One region of the Acetobacterium sp. KB-1 genome, then DNA from elsewhere that is predicted to be linked to it. Evidence: riboswitches for the same ligand, from Rfam matches in the RefSeq annotation. Region 1 holds a riboswitch; each other region holds the start of a gene.
What was found. Region 1 has a riboswitch for cobalamin ahead of DOZ58_RS16095 (iron ABC transporter permease). Riboswitches for the same ligand answer to the same signal wherever they lie in the genome.
Positions count from the first base shown of each region.

Region 1 (10,496 bases):
AATCCCATAGGATTTTCCATCACTGGTCGCTTTATCCGGTTCAGCCAGTAAGGCTTCATGATCCAGACCCAGTAAATCACAGACCCCATCCCGCAGCGAGGGGATGGTGCCATTACGGTTTCTGACCAGCATTTTCAGCATGTTCCTGAATTTATCACCTTTCGGAACCATCCCAAAAATGTGAAAGCCGTCATAAATATCACAGGCCTGAACGTTGGTAACCCAGGAGTGAAATTCATGGATACAGCCATCAATATCCGTTTCCATTTGTTGGGCGGTAATGCCAATATCGTCATGCAGATTCATCCTGATGGCCAATTCCTTGATTTCCTGCTGAATAATTGGCAGCTTTTTAGGATCTGCACTCTGAATATGATAGTACTGTTTCATCAACTCATCCATCTCAGCGAGTTCATCGTAAACTCCGGCTTCAAACATTGATGGCACCATATAATCCAAAAGGGTGGCGTAGGTTCGTCGCTTGGCCTGGGTGCCTTCACCGGGAGCATTAATAATATAAGAATAGAGATGGGGAATGGTACCAATGCAGATATCGCTATAACAATTTTTGGACAGCCCCACTTCTTTGCCGGGCAACCATTCGATGGTGCCATGGGTACCGACATGAATAATTACATCGGCTTCAAAAATTTTTTCAACCCAATTGTAAACCCCAATGTACTGATGGGGACAGGGGATATCGGTGCTGTGGTACATTTCTTCAGCCTTATCTTCAAAGGCTCGGGGGGGCTGCAGTCCGATAAAAACATTACCATTGAGAATCCCGGGAACGAGCAACTGATTCTCCACCGCCATAAAATCGCCTACCGGTTCGTCCCAATATTTGACCAGATTTTCCTGGATTCGGGGAATAAACTGATCAAACCACTTTTGATACTGTTCTTTCTTAACTGTGTCAATACTTTTTTTAAGCATCGCTTCCGGCGAAGACCAGCGACCGTCATTCGTCAATCCACTGGTAATACGGTCAATAATTTCTTTCCCATCCTCAAAATGATAGGCGGTAAAGATTCCACTCTCCTCCAGCGCATTCATCATCTCATAAACCGAAACTGGCGTATCCAGTCCGGCGGCGCCGCCGATGTTATCATTTCGGGGCGGATTATTATGAAGGATGATGGCCACCTTCTTTTTGGCATTATCTTTATGCCGTAATCTGGCCCAATTATGCGCTAGCGTAACAATCCGGTTAACCCGTTCAGCAATCGGTTTGGAAACCCGTTTCGAACCAAGGGGAGTGTCTTCATTTTCGGTGGTGGCAAAAGGATAGGCAATCACCTGACCGTCAAACTCTGGCTGAAACACACAAAAGCTAAGTGAAAGGGGGTCCAGACCCCGCACCGATTCATCCCACTCCGCCAATGATTGCAGGGTGGTCATGGATTGCAAAACCGGTACTTTGAATAATTCGAAAATGCTGGTATCTTTGAGCTTTGAGCCATCCCCCGGATCGGAAAGAATCGTCAGACTAAACGCTGTGGTATTGATGATGGCATCGACAATCACCTGACCATCCTGAATCATACAGCGTTCCAGCACATTGCGGATACCTTCACAGCCCAGATCCAGATCCGGCAGCATATCGGAATAAATACATAGGGGATTGACACCCTGATTTCTAATCTCACGAATCAGGGCATCGATATGAGCCAGATTATCCTTCTGAACCAGCAATACGTTGATGATAATACCAATAGTAAATTGACCATTGCTGCGAAGCTCAGTTAAATAAGCGGTCTCATCGGAGCTATCGCGATCTGGATCATAGATCCCACTCCATTTTGGCAGCACCGGTGGATCAAGGGGATATTCTCCACCGGCAAACTGATTGCCGATCCACTTGATCAGGTTTTTAAAATTTTTTACGCTGGTCGACTTGAAATATTTATAAATCGTCTTGAAGTCCTCCGGCATAATGCTGCAATCCGGAAAAACCTCACCGACCTCTTCTTCTATAGTAGTGTTAATAAAAAAAGGTTTCTGCTTTTTAAACTGATTAAAATAAGCATAAAAAGGTTTGAAAAAGGATAATGAACCATGAATGTTCATAAAAATGAAATCAGCTTTTTCTGTTACCTCAACACATTGGGCATAGACTTCACTATTTTCTAGCTCCGTTGTATTAAACAACGCCACCCTAAACTTACCGGGATAGTGTTTATCTAAATTGACCAGAGCCTCCCTGAAAGTCAGGAAAGGCTCCATACTGGTCATAATAATGACTAAATTTAACATTTTTTCACCTTATTTGGCGACGGCAGGCATTTGTCTGAAATGACTGAATTCCGCATCCGGATAGAGGTCAGAGTGGAAAATGGCCGCCAGCTCCAGATATTTTTCATCAATGGTATGATAAGTCGACCAAAAACTATCGGTAATCTGCCATACGTTGCCACTGCTGTAAATCGGAAGATCCGCCGCTACCGGCACCTGATCGGTGATCGATTTAATATCCGGCCCATATTTTGGCATCCCGGAGTTAATATAATAATCAGCCTTTGAAACCCGGCTGTAGAACTCTTCCGGGGTTATAACGATAACCCCATCTTTGCCAACCCCAATGTCATCAAAAAGGTATTCACCGCCAGCATCACGAACCATTTGCGCCGCTTTTGATCCGGCATTCTGAACATAAATTTTCCCAGAAGAGACAATGGCCCAGGCAACCTTTGGTTTTTCTTCATTTTCTACCTTGGCTTTCATTTCGTCAATACGAACCATCGCTTCATCATAGTATTCAGCGGCTTCTTTTTCCAGATTATAAAAAGCAGAGTAGTATTTAAGCCATTCCATGGTGCCCCGATAATCGGTTTCGGTACTTGATGAATCATAGAGATAAGGAATGTTATTCTGGGATAGCATCTCCATCAGCTTCTGCTGTTCACTACCCATGCCAGTTATAGTAAAAACAATCTTCGGCTTCAGGGATTGGATCACCTCATAATCATAACTGCTGCTGGTGGCAGAATTAGAGCCAATATCTTTGATTTTACCTTCTAGCATGCGATTTTTCATCGCATCGAAATCCCACTCTTCGGCTTTTAAACGCACCCCAACAATGCTGTCAAACAGCGTTTCGTCATCAAAGGCTCGTAAAAAGCCAACCTGGGTGGTACTGGTATAAACTGACTGATCAATCGGAATGGTAATCGATGGTAGATCCTTGTATTCCTCTGGAGCTTCCTGACCTTTTTGCAGCAGTAACATTTGTTTTCCTTCACCATCGGTGACTATCTTATTATTATTATCAAGATATTCGATGTTAAAATTTTTGGCATACTGCAATTTGATGGTATTGCCATCCTCGCTTTTATAGCTCTTGTCAGCAGACTGACACCCTGTTAATCCTACTAACCCTGATACTACCATTACCGCAGTGACCGCAATCACCGCTAACTGTTTAAACTGTCTTTTCATTACTCTTCTTTTCTCCTTCTGAGTTTGTTTTTATTTCATTTGCCATGACCATTTCTGAAAGGGTCGTCACAAAAGAATTTACCATTTTTTGAATCACCGCTTCAGCGGACTCATGTTGTTTTGTTGATAAGTCAAGATTAATTGATTGATCTTTGGCAATCTGCTTAAGAATTATTACCCCGCCATTGATAGCTTCCGATCCAGACAACAACCCCCAGCCCAGCTGATCCATCAGATGAACATAGAGGGAAGTCATGGTTACCAGCTCATCCTCCTGATCCAACCGATGGAGACGATCGATCCATTTGGGAAAATCGCGTTGACCTTTATGACTGAGTTCATTGAATTTTTTAAAAAAGGTTCCCTCGGTAACGCCATAGCGTTTCATTCGCGCAAATAACCGATGCTGGGTAACCGGGTTTAAGGCCATATGCTGATTGAGGGATTCTTTGACAGTATCCCGCACCAACCGACCAATCAGTTCTCCCAGCTTGCCATGCTTTCCAGCATAGGTCAGTCGGTTAGTCGACTCGCTATCGCAAATAATCATCAGGTTATCCGTTCCTGATCCGGTGGCGATACCGGTTGAGTAAAGGCTGCTGGCCATCAATTCCTGACAAGCGGCTGTTTTGGCCTCGGTTGCTGTCACCATGGCTCGGGCCATACAGCCTTGTGTCATATTGCCACTGACAAAGACCATACTATTAATGGTTCCCGGTCTTAAATTAATATACTCGCCGTTTTTTTCATAGCTGGTAGCTTTCTCACCAATCCGCCCGCCATTGACTTCCAGACTAGCGGTGGTAATAGCCGTCACGGTCAGGATGTCATAGGTTTCGCTTTTAATGGCCGCACTTTCCATGGACACAATCGTAGCCATCCGTGCTACCGTGTCCGGAGCCAACCCCAACTCCTCCCGGATAAAGGACTGCATTTTTTCCTGCTGACCGGGTTCCATGTGTTCGCACAACCGACCCGGCCCGGGGTTGACATCCTGATTAAATATCGCCGTTAGATTTTCCTGATAACCACCATGCTCCATGGCGGTACTGATAACCTTTCGTGGTCCCGAAAAAGGCACCACCAGACACCGATGATAGCGATGAATAGGATCTCCGGTAGCTGTTACCCCCAACATCATCTCAGCACCCACTTCCTGTTTGTGGCGGGATGATCTGCAAAATCTCGGCCGGATTTTTACAGCATTTTATTTTTTCGGCCCAATCACCAAACCGTCCTTTTAATTCGCTTTGATCAGTTAAGCTAAAAACTACTTTTCCCATTTTGATGGCATCAATGATTAAATCCAGATTATGCTCATTCGTTTTTCCCACCGGAAAGCCGGTGTCAATAACATAGTGCATTTTTGCCATTTTAGCTGCTGCATCTTCGTAATGTTTTTCGGTAATCCGACTAAACGAGTCTTCTTCAACAACATCGCAATTGAGGGCCTTTGCCACATGCAAGTCAATGTCATTGCTATGCAGTACCCCGCAGCACATGCCAAAACCAGCTCGGGATACGGCCCGATAAACGCCGGTTCCAGTGCCATTTCCGCCGGTAATAAACACTTCCGGTAATACCGGTGAACAAAATTCGAGGCACCCTAACAACTCATTATAATTAGCCCCTTCAATTGAGTAAAGACTCTGAATTGTACCAGTTTTGATAATCTCTTCTGGCGTTCCCTGAGCTTTAACCTTACCCTTTTCAATCAGTAAAATCTTCTGACAGCCTTTAATAGCAATATCAATGTCATGGAGGGATAGCACCACGGTGATGCCTTTTTCCAGACAGAGTTTTCTTAAAATACTGATGACTTCCACCTTGTGCCGAACATCCAGATGACTGGTAGGTTCATCCAGAACAATCAGCTCGGGTTCCTGAACCAACGCCCGGGCAATCATGACCTTTTGTTTTTCACCATCGCTAAGTTCGAAATAATAGCGGTTTTTCAGATATCCAGCATCAACCAGATCAAGCGCCTCATTAACAATCTTTTCGTCTTCTGCTGATAGTCTTCCCATAAAATTGGTATGGGGATATCGACCCATTGAAGCAATTTCAAAAACAGTCAACAGTCCCAACGAGACCTGTTCAGTCAGCACGATCGCCATTTTTTTAGCCAGTTCTGCTTTTTTGATGGTCGCTATATCCCTTCCATTAATTTCAACTCGCCCATTTACCGGTGGTTGCAATCCCGTTAAGGTCCGCAAAATCGTAGATTTTCCAGACCCATTGGGACCCAACAAACAGATCAGTTCTCCTTTTTGGGCACAAATATCCACTTGTTCAACAACTACCTTTTTATCATAACCAACATTCAGATTTTCAGTGAAGATTACTGGTTTCATAGCTCATTTCCTTTCGTTTTATGGACGAGTAAGTAAACAACAATCGGCGCACCGATTAAGGCCGTAATAACCCCCAAGGGCAGTTCAATGGGGGAAAGAATCATCCGTGCAATAAGATCACAAACCCCGGTCATCAAGGCCCCAGCGAAAATGACCCCCGGTATCAGAATGCGATTATCTGACGTCCCTAGAGTGATTCGCACCATATGGGGAACGGCCAGGCCGACAAAGGAAATTGGCCCGGCAAAGGCGGTGATCGTTGCCGTCAAGACACTGGCAATCAGAATCACAATCACCCGGAATTTTTTCATGCTGAGCCCCATGGAAATCGCATAATTCTCACCAAAGAGCATGGCATTTAATGGTTTACTCAAAACAAAAGCCAGAATAATCATCGGTAAACCGATGCCATATAAAAACTGGACCTGTGGCCAGGAGAATCCCGAAAAACTGCCCATCGACCACATCACAAAGCCATGCAGCTGTTCTTTGTCGGCAAAAGCGGTCAGGATACTGGTAAAGGCATTGCAAATAAACCCGGCCATCATCCCGATGATTAAAAGGGTTGTGATGTTCTTTACTTTTTGAGCGGCAAAAACCACCACCACCATCACCAGCATGGCACCCAGAAAAGCACCGGCAAACAAACCCATCGGGGGCAGGGACTTCAATCCGAATGAGAATCCACCTAATAGTACCAGCCCCACGAACAAGGTTGCCCCGGATGAGACCCCTAAAATATAAGGCTCGACGATTGGATTTTTAAAAAATATCTGCAGCAACAAACCGGAAAGTGCCAGACAGGCTCCCCCCATGATCGTAGCCAGGGTTCTGGGTAGGCGAATATTCATAATAATCGGGCCATAGGTATCATCTGCCACTGCTTTTCCCGACAAAATAGATAGAATATCCGGAATACTGATATTGATGGACCCCACACTGATGCTGTATAGCGAAATCACCACAATGGCCCCAAGAATCAAGACCAGGATGCTGATTTGTCGTGCTTTTCTGTTTTTTATACTTTCCATTACCACCTCTGATTCATAATTTTCGTTGCTTTTTTCTTCATTATGAAACCTCCATTTATATTTCTAAATTAATACTATCGATGCTAACCAATATTTTCGCAATTTCCCCTGCTAGCTCGCAATATTAATTGCTCTGACAGTTTTGCTTTGTCCTTTAATCAGAAATGTTGATCTGACTATTTTGTAATTTTCCCAAGTATAAAAAAAGGCTCATTATCTCAAATTGAGACAATGAGCCCGTAAAACGGTACGCAAATAAAACCTTTTTTCTGTCTCTCGCAGAGTTTTGCATAAACAGGCAGGTCTTCTGGCTCAAGCGTCAACATACCCTCCTACCTTCCCATATTTCTACAGTGGCATTCCTGGAGGAACTCTTCTTTTACAGCGGCGGGACCGCGGAGGATTTTCACCTCTCTTCCCTTTTAATCGGCCTGCAATACAATGGATTGCAACCGACACCTGTTTTTAATTATTCAATTTTTAAACTTAGTCCTTTTAAACCCGTCTTATTTCTTAGCTTTTTTTGAGTCTGTTTTTTTTGGCTCGTCTTCTTTTTTCTTTCGCTCCACAAATCGCCCCATTAAGAAGGCAATAATCCCGACCCCGATTCCGGTTTGAAGACAGAAAAACAAACTTTCCACTTCACCGGGTATTTCACCGTTTATCGCCGTTTCAAAAATTGGGGTAAACCAGGGTTCATACTCTGTTCCGGTAATCTCAGACACAACCCCACTGCCCGCATCATCAGAGCCCCCAAACTCGGCATCCTGCAAGATAAACAGGGGGACCAGAGCAATGATTACTGCCAACACTAAAAGACCAATGACTGTTTTTTTTGTCGCTGTCATTATTTTACACCTCCGGTAAGATATCCCAGATCATTAAGTTCTGGTTGTGCATAGGTTTCCAGCCCGATTATAATAACCACGGTTAAAATTCCTTCGATGATAGCCAAGGGAACCTGAGTCGGTGCAAAGACGGCTAAAAATTTAACCATCGAAGCGGCAACGCCACCACTTTCGGAAGGATAGGCCATCGCCAACTGGAATGCGGTAACACAATAGGTAAACAAATCGCCAATTGCCGCTGCCAGAAAAACACCGACATGCTTATTAATTTTTATTTTTTTACAAAGTATAAAAATTCCGAAGGTTACAAAGGGGCCGGCAATCGCCATTGAAAAGGTATTCGCGCCCAGAGTCGTCAGCCCACCATGTGCCAGCAAAATAGCTTGAAACAATAGGACAATGACGCCTAAAATACTGACTGCCGCTGGTCCAAACAGAATCGCGCCCAGCCCGGTCCCGGTCATATGAGAACAACTGCCGGTTACGGATGGAATTTTTAAAGATGATAACACAAAAACATAGGCTCCAGCCATAGCCAGTAAGGTGATGGTTTTAGGATTTTCTTTGAGTGTTTTTTTTATCGACATGTAACCCTTAATTAAAAATGGAATACAGATCACGCCCCAGGCCACACTAAAACCGACTGGCAGGTAACCTTCCATAATGTGCATCGCACTGGCCACCGGGGTAAACCCAAATACCAGGGCGATCGCAGCCGCAGCCGCAATAAATCGCTTCTCTCTTGTTGTTAAACTTGTGTTCATAGTTCCTCCTCTAGTTTTTATCTATATATTATAAGGGTTTGCGAAAATTCTTGAGCGCTCAATTTTGAACTCTCACAAAGCCAACTTAACTTAAAATCGATTGCGCAATTACTGCTATCGTAACCATCTACCTAAATGACTCTTTACCGAATATTTTTTTGTAATAAAACTTTAAGCGCCTGGGGAGTGGTTGGATAGTTGCTTTCGTCCTTTATCATTTTGTTTTCAACCAGCATCTCATAAACATCGAGCATGGCTGGCCGTTTCAGATTTGCCTGCTCCAGGATTCTCGCGTTTTTAAAAATCTCCAATGGCGTTCCATCAGCAATAATTTTTCCCTGATCAAAAACTATCGCCCGCTCTGCCCAACGATAGGCAAAATCCACATCGTGCGTGGAGATCAGCATCGTTTTGCCTTCTTCTCCGAGCTTTAGTAGCACCTCTTCTAACATCTGGGCATTGAGGGGATCCAGGGCCGCGGTTGGTTCATCAAAGATAATGACCTCTGATTTCATCGCGATAATATCAGCAATCGTCACCCGCTTTTTTTCGCCGCCACTTAAATAATGAGGCGGACGATCTTTAAAATCGAGGATGTTCATGTAGGTTAGGGCCTCATCGACCCGGCTGATTACCTCTTCTCGAGGCAGTTTTAAATTCATCGGGCCAAAACCAACCTCGGCCATGACGGTGGAGGCAATGATCTGATTGTCGGCGTCCTGAAAAACAATCCCGATATTCTTGCGCAAATCTTTTATATTCTTTTTATTAATAATTGTGCCCTGATAGCTGATTTCGCCGTGATCGGCTTTAAGTACCCCATTGGCATTAAGAAAAAAGGTCGACTTACCAGACCCGTTCGATCCGATCACCGCAATCTTTTCGCCCTTAAAAATATTCACACTGACCCCATCCAGCGCCGGGTTTCCGTTTCCATAACTGTAATAAAGCTCGCTGACCTTTAGTATTGGTTCACTCATAATTAATGCCATCAATCCTTTCTAGTGCGTAAAAATCCCAAGCAGAATCAGAAAAATCATGAAGGCAGCCCCAATTATCAGGTGACTCACCTGAAGCTTCTTTTCTTCTTCCAGAAAAACCAAATCGCCGTCATAGCCTCTGGCTTCCATGGCGGTATAATAAGCATTGGCCTTTTTAAGTGAAACCACCAGCATATTGCTGGCGACACTGCCAAAGGTATAGCAGGCAGTCTTAAAATCACTATAGCCCTGGCGGGAATCGGCAGAATTTCGTATGTTATTAAAAACATCCAGCATAATAAAAATATACCGATAAATCAGGTTCATTAGCTCAATAATCAGCTTGGGCACATGGGCCTTTCGGAGCACCCCGATGATTTCTGAAGAAGGTGTGGACAAGGTCATCATAATCATGGCGCTAATGGCACCAAAGACTTTCAGAATCAGAAAGGCCATTTCCTGGAGCTTGGCAACTGAGGTAAAGAGATAGCCAAAACCAAGAAAAAGATTAAACTGCCCGATCGGCTGGCTTGAAAAATCAACCCCAATGGCAATGGTTCCCAGAAGAATAAAGGTAATCGGTATCATCAGTACCGAAATATACGCTCCCAGCGGCAGTCCGCCTTTTAACACCGTCAAATAGGCCATGCTGGCGATTACGGCCAGAGACACAAAGGGATTATTTAGCCCAATGCAAAGAAGCAGGGTGGTAAAGGAAAAAACCACTTTAAAGGTCGGGTTCCACTGTCTTATTTTTGAGGCATAGGCATAAAAATCAATGGCCGATCCTTCGCCATGTTTATGTCCAATTTGATGATGGTGTCGCTTCTGATGATGCATTGTTTCATGCTCCGGTTTTTCACCGGTTTTTACAACACTGATCCATTTATCTAAACTTTTTTCCACATGAAGCCTACCCTTCTATTGTTTGCTTGTCTTGACGCTTACTGATTCAACTGACCATGGCAAATTTTTCCCACACCTTTCATCAACTCTTCAATTGAAGAGAATTTATTGCTGCAGTTTTCTTCAATCCGGTCGACCAGAATAATTTTCATCCCCAGTTTTTTAGCGGCTTTGA
Region 1 is NZ_CP030040.1:3,491,039-3,501,534, reverse strand. It holds gene cobN (cobaltochelatase subunit CobN) at 1-2,256, opposite strand, end outside; gene DOZ58_RS16110 (ABC transporter substrate-binding protein) at 2,266-3,438, opposite strand; gene DOZ58_RS16105 (adenosylcobinamide amidohydrolase) at 3,422-4,579, opposite strand; gene DOZ58_RS16100 (ABC transporter ATP-binding protein) at 4,581-5,792, opposite strand; gene DOZ58_RS16095 (iron ABC transporter permease) at 5,789-6,823, opposite strand; cobalamin riboswitch at 7,103-7,301, opposite strand; gene DOZ58_RS16090 (energy-coupling factor ABC transporter substrate-binding protein) at 7,330-7,671, opposite strand; gene DOZ58_RS16085 (energy-coupling factor ABC transporter permease) at 7,671-8,435, opposite strand; gene DOZ58_RS16080 (energy-coupling factor ABC transporter ATP-binding protein) at 8,579-9,415, opposite strand; gene cbiQ (cobalt ECF transporter T component CbiQ) at 9,437-10,255, opposite strand; gene cobK (precorrin-6A reductase) at 10,360-10,496, opposite strand, start outside.

Region 2 (10,496 bases), 450 kb from region 1:
ATAAACCCCGGCATCAATGGACGATGCCATGACCTCCAGATCTGGGTGGGCATCAATGAGTTCCCGGTGAATCCCAGTATGTCGGGAGTGGGGAACATAGAAGCTGTCATCAAAACCCCGGAAGAGTTTAACATAGCGGTGTTCCAGATGGTGTTCAAAAACGCCAAAGGCTTTTTGCGGTAATAAGTACTTTTGAATGCCATAGTGATAATAAAGTCCGGCCTGAGCGCCCCAGCAGATATGCAGGGTGGAAAAAACACTGGTTTTACTCCATTCCATAATTTCGGTGAGCTCATCCCAATAATCCACGGCTTCAAACGCCAGGGTTTCAATGGGGGCTCCAGTGATAATCAGTCCATCAAAACGCTGTTCCCGGATCTCCTCAAAGTAACAATAGAAAGAGCCTAAATGTTCGGAAGAGGTATTTTTGCTCGCATAGGTTTTGGTTTGCAGCAGGGTTACCTCGATTTGCAGCGGGGTGTTTCCCAATAACCGCAGGAGCTGGGTTTCGGTGGTGATTTTGGTGGGCATTAAATTAAGGATTACGATTTTAAGTGGGCGGATATCCTGATGACTGGCCCGGTCGGAATCCATCACAAAGATGTTTTCATCGGTTAAAATTTGACTGGCGGGCAGGTCGGTGGGTATTTTGATGGGCATATTTTTACCTCCGGGTAATAAAATTATCAGACTTTAGCCAAAGCCTGATCCAAATCAGCTAAAATATCGTCGCTATGTTCCAGCCCGATGGACAAACGGATCATGTCTTCGGTAACACCGGCAGCAATGAGATCGTCGCCGGAAAGCTGTTGATGGGTGGTGGTAGCCGGATGGATAACCAGGGACTTGGCATCGGCCACGTTGGCCAGATGTGTAAACAGGCTCAGGCTGTCAATGAATTTCCGGGCAGCTTCAATGCCGCCTTTGATCCCAAAGGTAAAAATAGAGCCGGGACCTTTTTTAAAGTACTCTTCGGAAAGATTCTTGTAGGGGTTATCAGGCAGTGAGGGGTAGTTAACCCAGGTAACTTTCGGATGGTCACTTAAAAACGCCACTACTTTTTGGGTGTTTTCCAGATGCCGATCCAGTCGCAGTGATAGGGTTTCCAGACCCTGTAAAAGCAGGAAGGCATTAAACGGACTGATGCAGGCGCCAGTATCCCGGAGTAGCTGAACCCGGGCTTTGACAATAAAGGCGGCAGCGCCGATGTCAGTCGCGTAGGTAATGCCGTGGTAGCTGGAGTCCGGGGTGGTAAATACCGGGAAGCGGCCGCTACCGGCCCAGTCAAAGGTGCCACCATCAACGATCAGGCCACCGATAGTAGTACCGTGGCCGCCGATAAATTTGGTGGCCGAATAAACCACAATGTCCGCACCAAAATCCAGGGGTTTAAATAAATAAGGCGTGGCAAAGGTATTATCAACGATCAGCGGCAGACCATTATCATGGGCGATTTTGGCAACCGCCTTGACATCACAAATATTAATAGCCGGATTACCTAAGGACTCGATATAAATAGCCTTGGTATTTTCGTTAATGGCAGTTCGAAAACGCTCAGGATCATCCGGGTTAACAAAAGTGGTGTTAATGCCAAGCCGGGGCAGGGTGGCACTTAACAGATTGTAGGTGCCCCCGTAAAGGGTGGACGCGGCAACCAGTTCATCACCGGTACCGGCGATGTTTAGAATTGTTGCGGTAATGGCGGCCGATCCGGAAGCAAAAGCCAGAGCACCAACACCGCCTTCCAAAAGAGCCATTCGTTCTTCCAAAACATTAGTGGTGGGGTTCATGATCCGGGTATAAATATTACCGGGTTCTTCTAATCCAAAAAGGCGCTGGGCGTGTTCGCTATTATCAAAAACATATGAGGTCGTCTGATAAATGGGAACAGCCACCGCGTGAGTGGTAGGATCTGGGTTTTGCCCCCCATGTAGTTGAAGGGTTTCAAATTTTCGGGTATCTTTCATTGCTTTCTCCTTTGGATTTTTGGGATTCTATTGCAGTGAATTTCATTACATATCATTCCAGTAGGAATTATAAGCAATATAACACGAATCGTGAACCTTGTCAATACGTGAAATCAAAGAACAAAAAATTAACAGAAAATCAGAACTATTTATTTGACATTAGTAAAATTTAAGTCTATAATAAATCAAAATACACGTTGCAGTTTTTATGTTTAGTAGAAATTTGTTTTCTTATGTGTCCTGAGAGGAATATCATGGAAGAGTTAAGAAGAAACTTAAATGAATATTATTACGTTAACACCCAAAGCTATTGGTTCTTTAGCTTTGGTTATTTTGCGTACAATAAATTAAGTTCCTTTGAGAATCCATGAGAAATTTTTAGCGATACAGGTGTATTGAATAAAAGTTTATTTTTAGGAGACTTCTTAGGAAGTCTCCTTTTTTTTTCGCAAGACAAAAGCCAAGCGTCATGCTAGCAAATTGGTGGCTGTCTACGAATCACGGAAAATCAAGCGACCGATTTTCGGTGGTCTTCGGTGCACAGAAGATAAAAAGTGAGTGGTCAGTGAATAACAATAATGGAGGAAAAAATGATAGTAGTCGTTAAACCCAACACAAATGAAGAAGATATCAAGAGGTTAATCAAAATGATTGAAACACAGGGACTGAGCATCCATTATTCAAAAGGTGTGGATCACACGATTCTGGGAATAGTAGGGGATACAACCTTGGCAGATGTGGAAAAAATCCGTTCGAATCGTATTGTTGAGAATGTCCTCAGAGTTCAGGAACCGTACAAAAAAGCCAATCGCTTATTCCATCCCGATGACACCATTATTAACGTTAAGGGCAGAAAAGTTGGCGAAGGCACCATTAGCATCATGGCTGGTCCGTGTTCAGTCGAAAGTGAGGAACAGGTTGTGGCGATTGCCAAAAGTGTAAAGGAATCTGGAGCTACCTTTCTGCGCGGTGGTGCTTTTAAACCACGATCTTCGCCTTACGCATTCCAGGGCTTAGGTTATGAAGGGCTGGAGTTATTAAAAATCGCCAGAAAAGAAACCGGACTTCCAATTGTCAGCGAACTGATGTCACTTGAACATCTGCCAGCTTTTGAAGATGTCGACATTATCCAGGTCGGGGCAAGAAACATGCAGAATTTTGATTTGCTCCGGGAATTGGGGAAAATTGACAAGCCTATTTTGTTAAAACGGGGGATGTCATCAACCATGCAGGAATTTTTGATGTCGGCCGAATACATCATGAAAGAAGGAAACGATAAGGTGATCTTGTGCGAACGGGGGATTAGAACCTTTGAAACGGCCACCCGAAACACCTTGGATATTAGTTGTGTCCCGGTACTTAAACAAAAAAGCCACCTGCCCATTATTATTGATCCCAGCCATGCCACCGGGCTATCCTGGACCGTTGAAGCATTGACCAAGGCGGCCATTGCCGTTGGTGCCGATGGTGTGATGATTGAGGTCCACAATAATCCCGAAGAGGCCCTTTGCGATGGGGAACAATCCATTACCCCGGAACAATTCCATAAAATCATGATTACAGTTAAAAAATACGCCGAATTTGAGAATAAGGTGATCTAATGAAAAACCGAGAAGATTCCATCGTTGGCTTTATCGGCCTGGGTCTGATGGGCGGTGCACTGGCCATGGGACTCAGGAAACAAGGCCCCAAAGAAATTTGGGCTTATGATTTAAGCCCGGCAGTGATTAAAACCGCCCGGACCCGGGGCGTGATCGATGAAGGCGTCTGGGATTCGGCGGGGCTTCAAAAAATGTTGCCCCGGTGTGATCTGGTCTTTATCTGTCTGACACCAATGGATACGCTGGCTTTTTTAGCGCTCTATATGGAAGATTTTAAACCGGGGGCGATTGTTACCGACATTATTGGAGTAAAAGAAGTGGTCTTTAAAAACCTGGGCAATCTGTTACGCAAAGACATTGACTATATTCCGGGACACCCCATGGCGGGAAGTGAAAAAGAGGGATTCGGCGGGGCTGATGATCGCATTTTTAAGAATCGTAATTATATTCTCACCCCCTTACCGACCAATCAACCAGAGAACATTGAGTTGATCAGGGATATCGTAACCGATTTGGGATTTAACCACATTGTTGAGACCACCACCGAAATACACGATCAAAAAATAGCCTTTACTTCCCAGCTTTGTCATGTGATTGCAGCGGCCCTGGTTGATTGTGAGGATGATCTCTCCATCACTGATTTTGAGGGCGGAAGCTTTGGTGATCTGACCCGGATTGCCATGATTAATGCCCCCATGTGGACGGAGCTGTTTATGTGCAACCGCAAAAACTTGTTGGACCAGATCAAGAAATTTGAAACCAGTCTGGAAGCAATGAAAGAAATGATAAAGCAAGATGAAAAGGAAGAATTGATCGCACGGCTTAAATCAGTTCGCAAGAAACGCGTTGCCATGGGGGAAATCCGGGCGGCTAAAAACTTAAAAAATCTGTGAGTTTGCTTAAGAGATGCGGCGTGAAAACAGTTACATCAGCCTGAAAATGATTACGCTATTGACTTAATCTCATATGAGAGTATACTCTAGTTAAAGAAACATATTATAACAAAACTTTTGCTGGGAACAAAATGTTGATAGTAAAAGTCAAAAAAATAATTGGAGTTAAAAAATCATGAAATTATGTAATCTGCCAGCTATTGGTATGAGAAACATAAAAACGGTGTTAGCAGTCTTTATCTGTGTGGTAGTATTTGCAATTATGGGACCGGAGTTCAATCCGCTCGTTGCTGCAATTGCGGCCGTGATTACGATGGGACCGAGCATTGAAAATTCGATTGAAACGGGCTGGAATCGGATATTGGGAACCCTCTTTGGAGGTGTAGCGGGAATGTTGGGTATTTTTATTGCTCGTTTAATCCCATATCAATACGCCTATGTTTTCATCATTCCGTTAGGAATTATGGGACTGATTTATCTGTGTAATACAATTAACAAGTCGGGTGCTATCGTTATTACCTGTGTGGTTTTTCTCATTTTAATGACCACCTATCCTCAGGATACGGGTACCTATATGCTGGCCCTTTTAAGACTTCTGGAAACGGTATTTGGTATCGTTGTGGCGTTTTTAATCAATCGCTTTATTAAATTGCCGGAATGTGATAAAAACCCGGATGAAAGCCAAACAGAGGCGGAAAAAGAGTTGGTCACGGTCGAAGAAAAACCGGACAGCGGTTATAAAAAATTTAAAGTGTCAAACCTGTTGTATATGATATTCAAACCCTAGATTTTACGTTTATTCTGGATTTTTGTGACGTCTAGATTAACTAAAATATAATTACCCCTCCCCTTAAAAAAGAGACCACCCTTAATACCAGGTGGTCTTTTTTTATTTGCAAATATTTTGTTATCTGAAATAACCAATAATGGTCAGCTTATCCTTAAAGATGGCAGCCAGTCCGGATAGGGCTGAGGGCTTGATGCTGGCAATTACGGTGGTTGCCGGGCCGGAAGAATCCACTACATTCAGATCATTAGGTAATTGTTCAAATTGGAGCTGGTAAATATTGGCAAGCGTGTTGGCTTCGTATAAAATCCCTTTGGAACCGCAGGGAACGATCTCATTTACGGCAGGGTTCTTAACTAAGGTCTTGAGATCCTGATAATTGGCGATTTCCGGATCGCCATCGAGAATAAGGGCACTGACATATTTGGGTTTACCGATGCAGATCACCACATCTGCAGATACTGAGGGAGTGATTCGCAACCGATTGGCCATTCCGAGTACAAAAATGCCAAAACCGGTCATGCTGGTTTTGAAATTTTCTTCGGTCGAACCATTAATGGGCAGATCTCCGATACCGGCTCGTTCCAATTCTTCCCGAATACCTTTAATCAGAGCTTCGCCGGTGGGGTGCATTTCTCCGACGATGGTGTTGGAAAGACCGATGATCTGGGCGCCACAGGCCAGCAGTTCAAAAAGACATACCCGGGCAGCAAAAACAGAAATGTACTTGGTGGCAACACACAGTTCATCCCCGGGCTTTTCCCCGACGCCACCGCTACTGTCGCAGGCAGTGACCAGGAGGGAATCAGGAAGCTCAATGACGGATAGGTCACGATATTGATAAGTTTTCATACGGTCCTCCATTCGGGGGTTTTTATAATAACGTAAGTGCCATGTATTTTGTGAGTTACTTCGTCATTTAAGAATCAGGTTCTAGCGGAGCTTAAGTTTATGCCTGAGCCGAAGTTGCCGAAGATACCTGATTTTTAACCGATAGGGGTAATGCTTTAAAGACAAGGGCCGCAATCAGGGCATTGATTCCACCCACCAGAGCCAGGGGAAACATCATTGCAATTACTCCGGGCCAGGTTAACATGGGGATTAAAAGCGGCGAACAGAGTAAAAGTAGGATCGGGCCGTTGCAGATAGCGGCAACGATAACGTTGACGATCAGGGCGACGATTTCATTTGCGGCCTTTTTAACAAAAACATAAGTATACCAGGTGGCCACCATGATCAGCCCCATCCCCAGACCAATAGCAAGGTGAACGGGTAGGGTCATTGGGAATCCTGAGGTAAGCGCGGTTAAAAGATGACCGATAATAGCAATAATTGCGCCAGCCAGAGGTCCCATCAACAGGGTGCCCAAAAAGGCCGGCAGTGAATCGAAGGCAATCGTGCCAAAAACTTTTAACTGGGCTCCTACAAAAGAGAGGGCAATTAAAAGCGCCATAAAAACGAGTTGTCGCGTGTTGATTTTCATGTGATACTCCTTAATTTTATTATAAAGCATTTCTATGGCGATGAAAAGAAAATTTGGATAGGTCGATTTAATTAAATAAAAAAGTTCACATCTAATTTAGATGTGAACTTTACCGTCGTCCAAATGGAATCATTTCTGGCAGGTCTCCTGAGTCAGCTTCATCGCAGTTTGTCCCTTCCCGTGAGGTGGTCATGACTTGTGCTCGACTTTACAGTGGTGGGTCCCTACAGGATTTTAACCTGTTTCCCTATTCTCCTTTTTCAAGGCACCAAAAAAGCTTTATTTACTTGAGCAAATAATAGCACATCAGAGATCAATTTGTCAAATTGAAATTGTAAATAATTAAGGGAAAGAAAAAGTAAAGTAATCGTTAAAAGATGATCGCGTCGAGGGTAAATTCTAGCTTAAATCAACCGCGAAAAAAAAGCGGCGATAAAAAAATCGCGGCCAAATATTGCTGCTATAATTCATTGTATTGAATCCTTGGAGTATGGTACAATGCTTTACAAAATGACTAATACTAAGAGGTATAAAAATTGATTCTAATGATCGACAACTATGATTCTTTCACCTATAATTTGGTTCAGTATCTGGAAAAACTGAATGCAACGGTGATTGTAAAGAGAAACGATAAGATTACCCTGGACGAGATTGCCGCGATGGCACCGTCGATGATTGTCTTATCACCGGGGCCATGCACCCCCAACGAATCCGGAATCTGTCTGGATGTGGTGCACCGTTTTAAGGGTGAAATCCCGATCCTGGGTATTTGTCTGGGCCACCAGATCATCGGTCAGGCCTTTGGCTGTAAGATTAAAAAAGCTCTGGAACCGGTTCATGGCAAAGTCCATGCCATCTCCCATGACAATGCCGGCGTGTTTGATGGTCTTAATAATCCCCTGAAGGTGACGCGCTACCATTCTTTGGTGGTTGAAAATCAGGAAATACCGGATTTTTTTGAGATCACCGCCCGAACTGATCAAAATGAGATCATGGGTATGCGACATAAAGACTACCACATCGAAGGGGTTCAGTTTCATCCTGAAGCGATTCTTACCGAAATGGGGATGGAATTATTGGATAACTTTTATCAATCGACAAAAGAAAATGGTGTGCGATGTTAATACAAGAAATAAAAACCGACTTAAGCAGTTTTGAGTGCTATCTTCTATTCAAAGATGAGCCCTATAGTTTCTTTTTAGACAGCGGCAGAGACCCGGACAGTCTGGGACGCTATTCATTTATCGGTGGGAACCCGTTTCTGGTCTTTAAAAGCAAAGCGGACGCCATTACCGTTAAAACCAAAACAGCGACGAAAACGCTTACGGGAGATCCTTTTGATGAACTGCAAAAGCTCTTAAAAAAGTATAAAATGGATTATCCATCCCCGTTTCCTTTTTTAGGTGGGGCAGTGGGTTATTTTGGCTATGATCTCTGTCATCATCTGGAAGTATTTCCCCGCAGTGCCGTGGATGATGTGGGGATCCCCGATTGTTATATGGGTTTTTATGATGGCATTGTGATTATTGATCATAAAGAAGGTAAGACCTATGTGGCCGCCCTGGGAATCGAAGAAAATGAAGCGGATATCATCAGCCGGTTAGCCGCAAAATTTGTCGGCGATCCCAAAATTGCCATTCGTACAGACTTTAAAATTAATGAGAATGTTGAATTTCGGGGTAATTTCACCAAGCCGGAGTATATGAAGGCACTGGATGCAGTTCACGAATACATTTTAGCGGGAGATATTTACCAGACAAATCTGACTCAGCGCTTTAACGCTGATTTACAGCTTAGCCCACTGGAATTATACAGCGAACTCAGAAAAATTAACCCGGCTCCCTTTGCCAGTTACATTGATTTTGGAGAAGGACAGATTGTTTCCAGTTCCCCGGAGCGTTTTATTCTGGTTCAGGGTCGAAACATTGAAACCCGACCGATTAAAGGGACGATGCCCCGGGGCAAAACCGCTGCGGAAGATGCCGCTAATCGGGAGACTCTGGTTAACAGCGAAAAGGATAAAGCCGAACTGCTAATGATTGTCGATCTGGAGCGCAATGATCTGGGAAAAATTGCTAAAACCGGCACCGTTAAGGTTCCGGAATTGTTTAAGTTAGAAACTTATCAGACCGTTTTTCACCTGGTCTCAACCGTTACGGCCGAATTAAAGGACAACCTCGATGCCATCGATTGTGTCAAAGCCACTTTCCCCGGCGGTTCGATTACCGGGGCACCGAAGATCCGGGCGATGGAGATTATTGATGAACTGGAGCCCACCCAGCGAAACATTTATACCGGTTCGATCGGCTATATTGGTTTCAACGGGGATCTCGATCTTAATATTGTCATTCGGACGATTGTCTGCAAGGATGGGAAAGGTTATTTTCAGGTCGGCGGTGGAATCGTCTGGGATTCCGACAACCAGTCCGAATATCAGGAAACCTTCGACAAGGGCAGAGCTCTGATGGATGCACTGAAACGCTATTAATTAAACAGTTTAGGAGGAACCCAATGGACTACGCCAGTTATAACGGAGAAATTTCAAAAGAACCCCAGATTTCTCTGGATCAGGGCTTTCTTTATGGCTATGGGGTGTTTGAAACCATCAATGTAGCCCATGGAAAACCGTTTTTTTTCGCGGATCATATGGAGCGCTTTAAACAAAGTGCCCTGGTGATGGGCCTTAACTTAACCAGTCATCCCGATCAGATTAAGGCGGACTGTCTGAAGATCATAAAAAAAAATGAGATGAATCGGGGTGGGCTGCGGGTCACCCTCAGTAAGGGCTTAAAAGCGGACAACCTGCTAATCACCGCCCGGGAGAATCATTATGACCGCCAGATGTTTGCCCGGGGAGTAAAAATCTGTACCAATGATGCGGTCCGCAATGAAACAGCCCGGCTGGTCACGATCAAGTCCAACAACTATCTGGAAAATCTGCTGATTTTAAATGAGGCCAAGGCCCGCGGTTTTTCCGAATCGATTTTTTATAACACCCGTGGTTATCTGGCCGAAGGCTGTATGACCAATCTCTTTTTGATTAAAAACAAAACCGTCTGTACCCCGGCAAGGGATTGCGGGCTGCTGGCCGGAATTATCAGAAACCGGGTAATCCAGTTGCTAAAAGCCAACCTCATCCCGATAGAAGAGGGTAATTATACCCGTGAGCAGTTGATCGATGCCGACGAGGTGTTTATCACCAACTCACTAATGGAAATCATGCCGGTGAATCAGGTCGATGAAGTGAACTATCGGATTGGGCCCGAAACCCTGAGCTATCGGATCGATGCACTATTTCAGCAAACCTGGGGATCAGGGTTTTAATAAGACGAGTTATTAAGAAACGAAAAGTTAAACGCTCAGCCCTGCAACGGAAGTAAAAATCCGTGGCAGGGCTTTTTGTGAACAACAATAAGCTTAATAATTTGAAACAGGCTTTGTCAGTAAACGGGTAACTGTGTTAGAATACACTTAATTAATAAAAGAACGAGGAGATAAAATGAACACACAATTAGATCGAGAAAAAGCATTGGCGTTGTTGAAGGAATATAATGAAAGTGAATCTCTGGTTAATCACGGTTTGGCGGTGTCTGGAGTGATGGAGCATTTTGCCAAACTGGAAGGGGAAGATCCTGATTATTGGGGAATTGTCGGGCTGCTTCACGATCTGGATTATGAAAAATATCCGGATCAGCATTGTGTCAAGGTGGTCGAAATTCTGGAAGCCAACGATTATGAGAAAGCTTTTATCAACAGCGTGGTCAG
Region 2 is NZ_CP030040.1:3,039,820-3,050,315, forward strand. It holds gene metA (homoserine O-succinyltransferase) at 1-660, opposite strand, end outside; gene DOZ58_RS14055 (O-acetylhomoserine aminocarboxypropyltransferase/cysteine synthase family protein) at 687-1,967, opposite strand; gene aroF (3-deoxy-7-phosphoheptulonate synthase) at 2,558-3,568, shown strand; gene DOZ58_RS14065 (prephenate dehydrogenase) at 3,568-4,461, shown strand; gene DOZ58_RS14070 (aromatic acid exporter family protein) at 4,637-5,248, shown strand; gene DOZ58_RS14075 (alpha-ribazole-5-phosphate synthase) at 5,369-6,100, opposite strand; gene DOZ58_RS14080 (ECF transporter S component) at 6,198-6,731, opposite strand; cobalamin riboswitch at 6,851-7,019, opposite strand; gene DOZ58_RS14085 (aminodeoxychorismate/anthranilate synthase component II) at 7,268-7,855, shown strand; gene pabB (aminodeoxychorismate synthase component I) at 7,849-9,219, shown strand; gene DOZ58_RS14095 (aminotransferase class IV) at 9,243-10,055, shown strand; gene DOZ58_RS14100 (HDIG domain-containing metalloprotein) at 10,231-10,496, shown strand, end outside.
Region 2: it holds a riboswitch for cobalamin, as region 1 does, so the genes downstream of both, DOZ58_RS14080 (ECF transporter S component) here and DOZ58_RS16095 (iron ABC transporter permease) in region 1, are expected to answer to the same signal.

Region 3 (10,496 bases), 1.4 Mb from region 1:
TAGGCATCACTAAAAGCCGCATCGGTCATAAACTGATTAAAATACGGGCTGTTCCGTACTTGAGCTAAGGCTTCTAAAAGTGGGTCTTTGTCCGCCACAAAGATAGCTGGTACGTTTCCAGAAAGAGTCTGCCCCAGATCGGCACCGTTTCCCCATAATGAAAACTGCACCCGGATAACATCGCCAGGATTCGGAACATAGCCTGCCATTTCGCTGCCGATCAGTTGATTGTTAATCGTGCACATCCACGCCGACATGGAGTTGTAATCGCGTTCTCCGAGTTGTCCAGGGGACAAAAGTCCAACTTCATTTAAGCTAGCCTGGGTTGGCGATACCTCATTATTTTCGTTAACTCCCATTGCCGAAATAACAGTAGGTACCGAATCGCCTGAAGACTGCGCTCCAACCACCGCATAAAGCCGATCACCTTGCCAGATCATCTGGTTTCCGACCACCCGATCCAGGATACTGCCAAGACTTTCACCGCTGCCAACGGTTACCTTAGTCGGTGCTAAAACAAACCCATCCATTAGCGTCAGTTTTTCCACCGTTACCGTCACGCTACTCTGCTGTGGCTTAACCTCTCCGACTGCTAATACCATCGCGTTGGATGTGAGCAACAGTGTTACACTTAACACAAAGGAGCTGACTTTTTTTATTAAATTGTGTTTCATTTTTTCACATCACTTTCATCTCAACGCAATCATTGATTAACTTCTATCCTGACAACTCCAGCCCGCTTAAGCATCATTTACTTCTGTTGGCTTGATTAGTTATTGGTAACAAAAGGTCTTTCCGTTGAGCCCGGTGCTGCTTCGCCAGCGGGTACAACCACAATCCGAATGCCTTCCAACCGGTAGCCAAAGCCCGCGGTTCCGGCACTTTCACCATTTTTAGCCCAATCCAGCCAGCCAAAATTCTGGGCATGAACCTGGTAATATACATCAAACTGCCCGGCATCTGCCCCTGTCAGATCAATGTCAATCCCTTCTAGTCGCAGGCCCCGTCCCTTGGTGCCACTCATTACACCATCAGCTTTCCAATCGTTTTCCCAACCGATGTTCTCGATATGGGTTTTATACCGAATGCCTAAATCATGGCCTTCAGTTCCACTGAGTTTAACTTCAATCCCTTCCAGTCGTAAGCCCCGACCGGAGGTTCCACTCATCACCCCATCTGTTTTCCAGATTTCTTCCCAACCAACGTTTTGAATATGGGTATGATAGGTGGCACTGACGGGCTCAGTTACCACGGGAATAGCGGCTTTTAGTTCATTATATAATTCACGCGCTTGTTTTGTCGTTGCTTCAAAATTCATCATCATTTTGTAGGCCTGATCATACAATGTTTTAAACTGAGTATCCTGTAGATACTGACTTTTTTTGCTGCTGGAGTTAATCTCTGCCAGCAGTTTTGTCAGATCGCTTTTGTCCGTTTGATTAATGGGTGCCATTCCGCCCATAAAATCCTGACCTAAATCGGCACCGTAACCCCAGAGGGTGAATTGCAACCGAAAAACATCGCCATTAGCTGGCGTATACCCGTCCAGTCCATAACCGGGAAAAACATTGTTAACCGAATACATCCATCCGGACATGGGGCTGTAATCTTTCTCTGATAGCCGATCCGGGTAAGTCAGACCTTCGGCCAGGGCCGTTTCTGTTGTTGGTGCGTCGCCAAAATCCTGATGGGATTCCATTTTAGAGATACTGGCGGGTACATTGAGTTCTCCAGTCTGAGCACCGTAAATGCCAACCAGATAATTACTTTTCCATACAATTTTATCGCTTCCTAAAAAACGGTTTAACACTGTTATTCCGGTATCCCCAGTATAAATAGGGATTTGCACCGGTTCGACATAATAACCTTCGCCCAAGGAAAATTTTTCCACCGAAATACTGATGGTTCCGGTCTGTGCCTCTTCCTGAACCGGCACATTCTCTTCGGCTTGCACCGGTCCTGAAAAAAGCAGGACGGTCATCATTAATCCCAGCATCAACATCTTCTTCATTAACTTCTTCATCTTCTCCCTCACTTCATTAATCAAAATTTTTTTACATTTTCCAAACAATTACAAAAAAAGAGCTCCCGTCTCAATCAAAAAATGACTGACGACAGAAGCTCCAGAATATGCTGTAGAACTTTGTTTGGCATGTATCCTCAAGTGCGAAGGATTATACCGGTTAATAAAGAATAGGTTCCCGACTCATGCCCAAAGGCAATTACGGTAGCGCATCTGTTCAGGACTTTCACCTGGATTCCCCTAAGATAATTTGATCGATAAATCTGATCACCTTATCAAGCCTAATAGAATTGACTGAGATCAAACTCACCATTCCCGGCATTCTTTATAACAATTATTAAGTTGTCAAAATAATCTTATTCAAAATCTTTTTACTTCGTATTTTGAATAACGAAACTCCAATTAAATTCCAGTCAGTAATTAACCGCATTTAATAGATCAATTAAATATTAACACCAGGAATCTGAAATTGCAACCGTTTTTTAGTTTTTATTGCCATTAATTAGTACCATTTAACAAAAAACTATTTATTATTCTCTTTTCAGTAATTATTCTGCTCTGGTCAAATACATCCCATAGCCTGATTTTGAATCGCCATGTAGGCATCCAGACTTTCATAATCTTTGGCCAACAACTCATACACGATATATTCAGGCGTCACCGACTCAATAATATTTTTAACCAGTGGATGATCAAAAGGCACATGCCAGTCAATTTTTTTAATATGTCCCACCGTTTTAAGATAGCGTTCAAACTGATCTTCAGTTGCCAGGATTTCTTGATACTGTGTACGATGATCTGATAACAGATAGTCTCCTGGTAATGACAGATTCACATGTACGCCCTTGATCCAGTCTTTTAAGCTACCCAGCTTCTCAATGCAATCCAATATGTATTCGGCACCTTCTTGAGCTGTTTTTAGCTTGGGGTTTGTGATCATCAAATGACTGAGATCCAGCATGATGCCTTTATTTTCATAGTTGATCTGATCCAGAAACCGCTGGGCTTTGTCCCTATCTAAGAGGGTTAACCCCGGCCACCATAGATTTTCGAACAGCAGCAGTACATCACTATTGGTATCAAAAGCCCGGTTGACCAGATCCACAGTTGCATCCAGTACCTCATCATCGGTGTAATCAAAAGCCCCGGTAAATGAATGCTCCGTGGTTACGTGGGAAACGTGATAGACCATATACTCCACCTCAAATTCCCGGGCTCGCTGATATTCCTGCCGAAAGGCCTCCACCAGAATGTCAGGATGGGTACCGCCATAATATTGACGAACCCCCTTCATCCCACCAAACATCTCCGACACCTTTGCCATATCATTTTGATAAAATTCCAGCCAGGTGGGAAAATATTTCAAGTGAAGTCCTTTTAATATCTGTCGTGGTAGCGTATCCAGATAATCTTCTTCATAACAAATCAACTCCACACCATCCAGTTGGTGTTTTTCTAAAAAACTCTGCACATTCTTCCAGTCGCCTTCAAATTTTTCCAGATCGCCGGAGTAATTTGAAATATTCATCAGAATCATCTAATGCTCACCTCCTTGATTTATGCTGGCATTATAACCCAGTTTACCTTAACATCAGTTGTTGTTGATAAAGGCTAAGTCATTGGTTCCTGTTTCTACCGCCGGAGGTGTTTCACCTTTTGGCACCACCACAATTTTGATGCCCTCCAGTCGGTAACCAAAACCGGCGGTTCCGGCACTATCACCATTTTTAGCCCAGTTTAACCAGCCAGAATTTTGCGCATGAACACGGTAGTACACGTCAAATTTATCGGCATCGGCTCCGGTTAGTTTTATGTCAATGGCTTCCAGGCGTAATCCCTGTCCTTTGGTACCACTCATGTCGCCATTGGCTTTCCATGCGTCTTCCCAGCCGATGTTTTCAATATGGGTTTTGTACTCAATACCCAGGTCTGCATCACCTTGTAGTTTTACCTCAATGCCTTCTAAGCGAAGCGAACGGCCAGCGGTACCACTCATCTTTCCATTGGCTTTAAACTCTTTTTCCCAACCATCATTTTGAATATGGGTTCGATACAAACAATTGACGGTCGGAACCGTTGGTTCAACGGGGTCGGTGGGATCTTCCGTTGCTTCAACCTTCGCTTTAACCGCATTATACTTTGTCATATCAATGTTGCTTTTCTGACTCGCCGTTAAATCGAGCGAACCAAGTACTGCATCCACCGCATCCAAGCCTTGCTGAGCTGCTGCCTTGTTGGCTGCCGTGATTGCAGAGGCCTCTGGCAGGGACCAAATGGCGTCATTCACCTTAACGGTAGAATTGCTGACATCGGTACAGTCAAAAAGCTTATTCTGATTCCGATAAGCTCGCACAATGGCTTCATAACCCCTGGCGATCTGACCTTCATCGGCAGAGAAGGATTTATTTATGTCAGTCAACTGATCCAACATGGTGTAACCATTCTTTATAAACTCTGCTTGAAAAATATCAACATTTCCGGTTCCTAACATGATAAAACTTTGGGCATTGGACCAGGCATTATTATATTCAATACCACTGTAAAAGAGACCCGTGTAACCTTGAATCCTGGTGAAATAAGGAATAAGCACCGTTTCCATTGCCTGTTTTACATCGTAAAACTCATCGCCAACCTTGGCATTGGGATCATAAAATGGTGCAATCGGTTGAAACTCCATGATATACATATCAACTAATGGATCGCTGTGTGAAACTGACCCCGCTAACGCATTAGCTGCCAGTTCGTGAATATAGTCATGGTCACGGTCCGGCAAGTAATTATAAGAATCAATGGCAAATTCACTGACCTGTTTAACAAAATACCCATCGGATGGGTTCTTGCCATTGGTCAGCATTTCAATCAGATTATAGCCGCCAACATTTCTGGCATCATAACCCATGGCGGTGATTGCCAGGGCATCCTTGGCTACCTCATTGGCATCAAAGCCTTCGTTTAAAGGCTTGCCTTGAGCATCTTTTTTGTCTGATTTCTGATATTTCTGCACAAAGGCATCATAACATTCGGCATAAAAGCCACTGTGTGGCGTATAATCGGCCCGGGCTGCCGTAAAGATCAACCATGAGCCATAGGCCTGGGTTGTTGTTCCAAATACCGCATCCTGTCCCGATACCGTAGACGGCAAGCGGTAAACCAGTGAATCCTGAATCAATTTTTCAGCCGAACTGATCAATGCTTCCTGTTTAGCGCCATCAGGTACCGTTGTGTTGCCATTATAGCTAAGCGAAGGCATGTTGGCTTCAAAATCTTTCCCAGCTAAGGGTGTTCGTTCTTCTTCGTACCAGTAGGTCAATTGATAGTTACCAGCCAGTGCTTCGTCATACTCAATGAGGTACTGATTCAAAAGTGCCGGAATAGCGCCACTAAAATCATAAGCTTTTGATTCCAGCCCACTAAACATCAGTGGATTTTGGATTGTACTTTCCGGGTACATCGGGACCAGTTTGGCCTGACTTTTATCAATAATTGCCTGACTCGCACTGGTACCATCTGCCGCCACTAACTTAGTCGTGTAGCTGGCTAGCAGGAATTCATCATAATTCTCATTGATTCCCTGAGCCGGAACCACCTTGTTTTCGATGGTGTAGACCACCTTCACCGCAATGGCTGTTTTGTTATCGGCGGCTTTGACCGGCATCATCCACCCTAGGGCAGACACCAAAACTAAAATCAGCAAACCGGCCATTAGCCAGCTTTTTCTTTTAACGTCTTTTAACAAGCTTTTCATTTTTTCACCTTTCATTACTTAGTTATAAATGCATTACCCGCAGTGCCCTCAGCCGCCACTGGTGCCGGTGCACCATGGGATACTACCTGTATTTTTATACCTTCCAGTCGGTAACCAAAACCTGCCGTTCCGGCACTCTCACCGTTTTTAGCATAACCCATCCAACCCACATTCTGGGCATGCACCTGATAATAAACATCAAATTGATCGGCATCAGCGCCAGTCAATTGAATATCAATGGCTTCCAGACGTAAACCCTGTTTTTCTGTGCCACTCATTTGCCCATTGCTTTTCCATTGCTCTTCCCAGCCCAGATTTTCAATGTGGGTCTTGTATTCCACACCAAGGTCATACTCGGCATTTTCTTCCAGGTTTATCTCAATCCCTTCCAGCCGCAGTGATTCGCCAATCGTTCCGCTTACCTCCCCGTTTTTCCTTAGCGTTTGCCATCCCTCATTTTGTACATGAGTCCGATAACTAGCGTTAACACTAAAGGCGGCAACGGCATTGTTAAGTTCTGCGGTTGCGACATTTATTTCGTTTTGTGATGCAACCATGTTTGTCGATACTGCAATGGCATTGTCATAGGCCGTTTTTATGATATCATTACTTAAATAAATTTCTTTCATCTCGGTGTTAACGATAGCAACTGCTTTTAAAAGGGCATCCTTATTACCGATTATCACCTTCGGTTCCGGTGAGCCCCATTCATAACCAGTCAGATCAGCTCCATAGCCCCAGTAACTAAAAGCAATCCGGACAACATCGCCGTCTTTAACCACATAATCGCCCATACCGACATCCGGACTGAGGTTATTGACTAAATACATCCATCCTCCCTGTTGACTGTAAGAGGTGGTCCCTAATGCATTATCCGTGCCAGCATTTCCAAAGGCTTTGGCTGTTGCGGTATCACCACCGCCAAGCTTTTCGACAATATAATTGGGGATCACCACCGATTCTACTCCGGCATCAGTTCCTTTAATACCATTGATGTAAACCTTACTCCCGATAATGTTGTCAGGCCCAGCCAATCGTGAAACCAGATCAAAGACGGTTTCACCTTCTGTAAAGTTGATCTTAACCGGTTCGATGAAAAATCCCTGGCCAATCGTTGACCGCTCCATATCAATAACAACCGAACCACCGGCATTGCCGCTTTCCACCTCGTTAACCGCTGCCATAACCGACAAGGGTGTGAACATCCCTAAAACCAATAGAATAGCCAAAACCCCATTTGATTTCTTAAACATTTTCATTTCGCTTTTTCTCCTTCTTTTTAAATGATTATCAAACCGTTGACTCAAGCTTTGTTCCCTCTCTATCCCTCCTTGTTCCAAACTGTACTAATTACAATAACTGATTTTTATCTTAATGATATAAGCGAAAAATCAACAAAAAAAGAACTTCCATCCAAGTCAAAAAATGACCTGTGATCGAAGTTCCAGTAGTTGCTGTAGAACTTTTTGTTGCTCAACCGCCTTAATTGCGAAGGTCGATTGCTGTTGCTAAAGAATAGGTTCCCGGCTTATGCTTTTGGCAATTACGGTAGCGCATCTGTTCGGGATTTTCACCCGGATTCCCCTGAAGCAAACAAAAAGGCCTTGCCTGCTTAAGCCTAATGGAATAATGTGATTGACTAACACCATTCCCGGCATTCTTTATGACATGATTAAATTTTACACCACTGATTGTATAACAAACAGCTTTGCATCTTATTATATAAAGCTTATCATCTGCTGTATGAAATTGCAATATTTTTTATTAACAATTGCTTCATTTTAAAATATCATCACTCGAAAATAATTGGTGTCGTTTTGAGTTTATAATCCTCAAATAACTATTTTAATTTTTGACAAACTAAGGTATAATAATATAAATTAAAATGATCTGCAAGATGAACTCGACATATCCGATCGTTGAAAGGGGAATTTATGACTAACGAAGAGACTCGACATATCCGATCGTTGAAAGGGGAATTTATGACTAACGAAGAGACTCGACATATCCGATCGTTGAAAGGGGAATTTATGACTAACGAAGAGTTTCAAACCATTGTGCTAAAAAAGTTTGATACCATGGAGGGTCGCTTTGATACCTTGGAATCTGATTTAACTAGTGTCAAAACTAAGTTAGATGCTGTCGCCGATCAGGTTGCTGTTTTAACCGAATTCAAAACTGATACCGAGCAATATTTCACCGACACCAAAGAGACGCTTAATTTCATTTTACACAAAGAATTGCTAAATGAAAAAGAAGTGTTTTTACTGAGAAAAAAGCAAGCTCAATAAAATGATAGCATAAAAGAGCAGCCAACACGCTGCTCTTTTTTTATTTAAGTACTACCGAACGGACCGGTTTTACAATTGTTTTTCTGGTCGCCATTGAAGCCTCCCATTTTCTTTTTTTTATACAAAAAAAGAACTCCTATTTATATTTTGGGATGAAGGCTAAGCCTCCATCCCGTAGGGGTCTGTGTTTGTTTACTGCCTTAACTGATTCGTTTATTACTCAGTTTTTAACCAGAAACGCGGTCTCAATGCTTCCTTCTTCTGGTGTCGGTGCGGCTTGTCCTTTGGGTACCACAATCACGTGAATACCTTCCAGGCGGTAGCCAAATCCTGCTGTTCCGGCGTCTTCACCGTTTTTGGCAAAGGCCATCCAGCCGGTATTTTGAGCATGCACCTGATAATAAACATCGTAGTTTTCGGCAGCGGCTCCGGTTAGTTCAATCCGGATCGCTTCCAGTCGCAGGGCTTTCCCTTCGGTACCGCTCATGATGCCATCGGCTTTCCAGCTGTCTTCCCAGCCGATATTTTCGATATGGGTTTCGTAGCGAATGCCCATGTCGACGTCAGCGGTATCGGCTCGCTTAATTTCGATCCCTTCCAACCGCAGAGATTGTCCCTGGGTTCCACTCATGGCACCGTTATTCTTCCAGTCCTGCCAGCCCACATTCTGAACATGGGTGCGGTAACTGAAATCAACGGTGGGGATCTCAACAGCCTTTGTTGCCACGACGCCAAACTCGGAGAAGGCATTGACTTTAAAGAGCAGTGATTTTCCATCGGCGGACAGGATTGGGGTAATCCATTCCACGGTGCCGTCGGTTTTCTTATGATAAATCTTATAGCTGTCATAACCCTGCTGGTCATCGCCTAACGGCATCGTCAGGGTGACAAAGCTGTCGGGATTGTTATTAAATTCAGCCAACGCTTCGTCACTCATATCTGGCTTGATGCTGTAGAGGCTGACGACCTTGGCATCTTTGATGCCGGCTTCTGTAGCTGCCTTTTCCGCTTCGTCGGTCTTGTCGGCGTCGCCGCTTTCGGGTTCAACCTTCAGGCCAACGCCTTCAGGGAGACCAACCACTTCAATACCGGTGGCTTCATCTTTTGCCGGTGGCGTTGCCGCTTCCAGCTCGGCAATCCGAGCTTCAGCCACAGCTAACGCATCCAGGTTGGAGACCAACGCTTTTTGAATGTCGGTCAGTTTGTTATAGGCAGTGCGAGCTGCCACCACATCAGCCTTGCTGCCCAGGGCCAGTTTGTCGCCAGATGGCAATCCACTAATCTGTCCGCTGACAGCTTTAGCCGCGGCCTTGTCGGCTTCGGTGGCTTCGCCAGCCAGCAGCTTGGCCATTTGTGTTTCGACGGCCGTCAATGTACTAAGATTCGTGACCAGCTTTTTCTGGGCTTCGCTTAACGCGTCATAGACAGCCCGGGCGGCAGCAACCGCATCTTTGTCGGTCAGTGCCAGCTTATCCACTGCTGGCAAAGCGGCAATCTGATCACTAACAGCCTTGGCAGCAACCTTATCGGCGGCGGTCTGAAGCTCGGTGATCTTGGCTTCAGCGGCTGTCAGGGTGCCAAGGTTGGTCACCAGTGCTTTCTGGGCCGTTGTCAACGCATCATAGGCGGTCCGAGCGGCGGTGACAGCGGCTTTATCAGTTAAGGTCAACTTGGCCACTGCCGGTAGTGCAGCGATCTGATCAGTAACAACCTTGGCCAGCTTAGCATCATTTGCCGGATCTCCTGGTTTATAGTCGGCAATGGCTTTGTTCAGGGCGGTGGTTGCGTCGTTAATCGGTTTTATTTTTGCAGTCATATCCTGTACAATAGTCATGGCTGCTTCATAAGCTTCACTGATGGCCGCGTCACTTAGGTAGGCGGTATTGCCATTGACCTTGGCCAATGCTTTAAGAAGGGAATCTCGATTTTCAGGAGTAAAGCTCATTTCGTAAGTAACATTATTTCCGTCAGTACCTTTTCCCGTTACATCCGCCCCGGTTCCCCAATAGGTAAAGGCCAAACGAAGTACATCTCCATTTTTTAAGGTGCTACCTTTCATCCCAACACTTGGGGAACTATTATTGACAAAATACATCCAGCCAGAATAATCGCTATAATCTTTTTCACCAAGGGTGTTGCCTGATTGCGTTTTCCCATGCGATTTAGCTGCATTGGTATCGCCGGCATTTAACTCATCGATTATATACTTCGGTATGGAGACAGCACCAGAATCCGCACCTTTAATTGCTGCAAGATATCCGGGATCATTACCGATAACCATATTCTCGGCACCTAACAACTTCTCAACGGCATCCCAGGCAGTATCGCCCTGCTTAATAGTTAGGGTTTGAGGTTCAATATAGAAGCCCTGCCCGATAGTGAAGCGCTCAATGGTTACAGTAATCGTGCATTCCGGTGTTAGGGCAATGATTTTTGC
Region 3 is NZ_CP030040.1:2,078,295-2,088,790, forward strand. It holds gene DOZ58_RS09695 (Ig-like domain-containing protein) at 1-674, opposite strand, end outside; gene DOZ58_RS09700 (DUF4430 domain-containing protein) at 770-2,023, opposite strand; gene DOZ58_RS09705 (TIM barrel protein) at 2,586-3,560, opposite strand; gene DOZ58_RS09710 (hypothetical protein) at 3,615-5,768, opposite strand; gene DOZ58_RS09715 (DUF4430 domain-containing protein) at 5,783-7,027, opposite strand; cobalamin riboswitch at 7,265-7,397, opposite strand; gene DOZ58_RS09720 (hypothetical protein) at 7,751-8,059, shown strand; gene DOZ58_RS18920 (DUF4430 domain-containing protein) at 8,280-10,496, opposite strand, start outside.
Region 3: it holds a riboswitch for cobalamin, as region 1 does, so the genes downstream of both, DOZ58_RS09715 (DUF4430 domain-containing protein) here and DOZ58_RS16095 (iron ABC transporter permease) in region 1, are expected to answer to the same signal.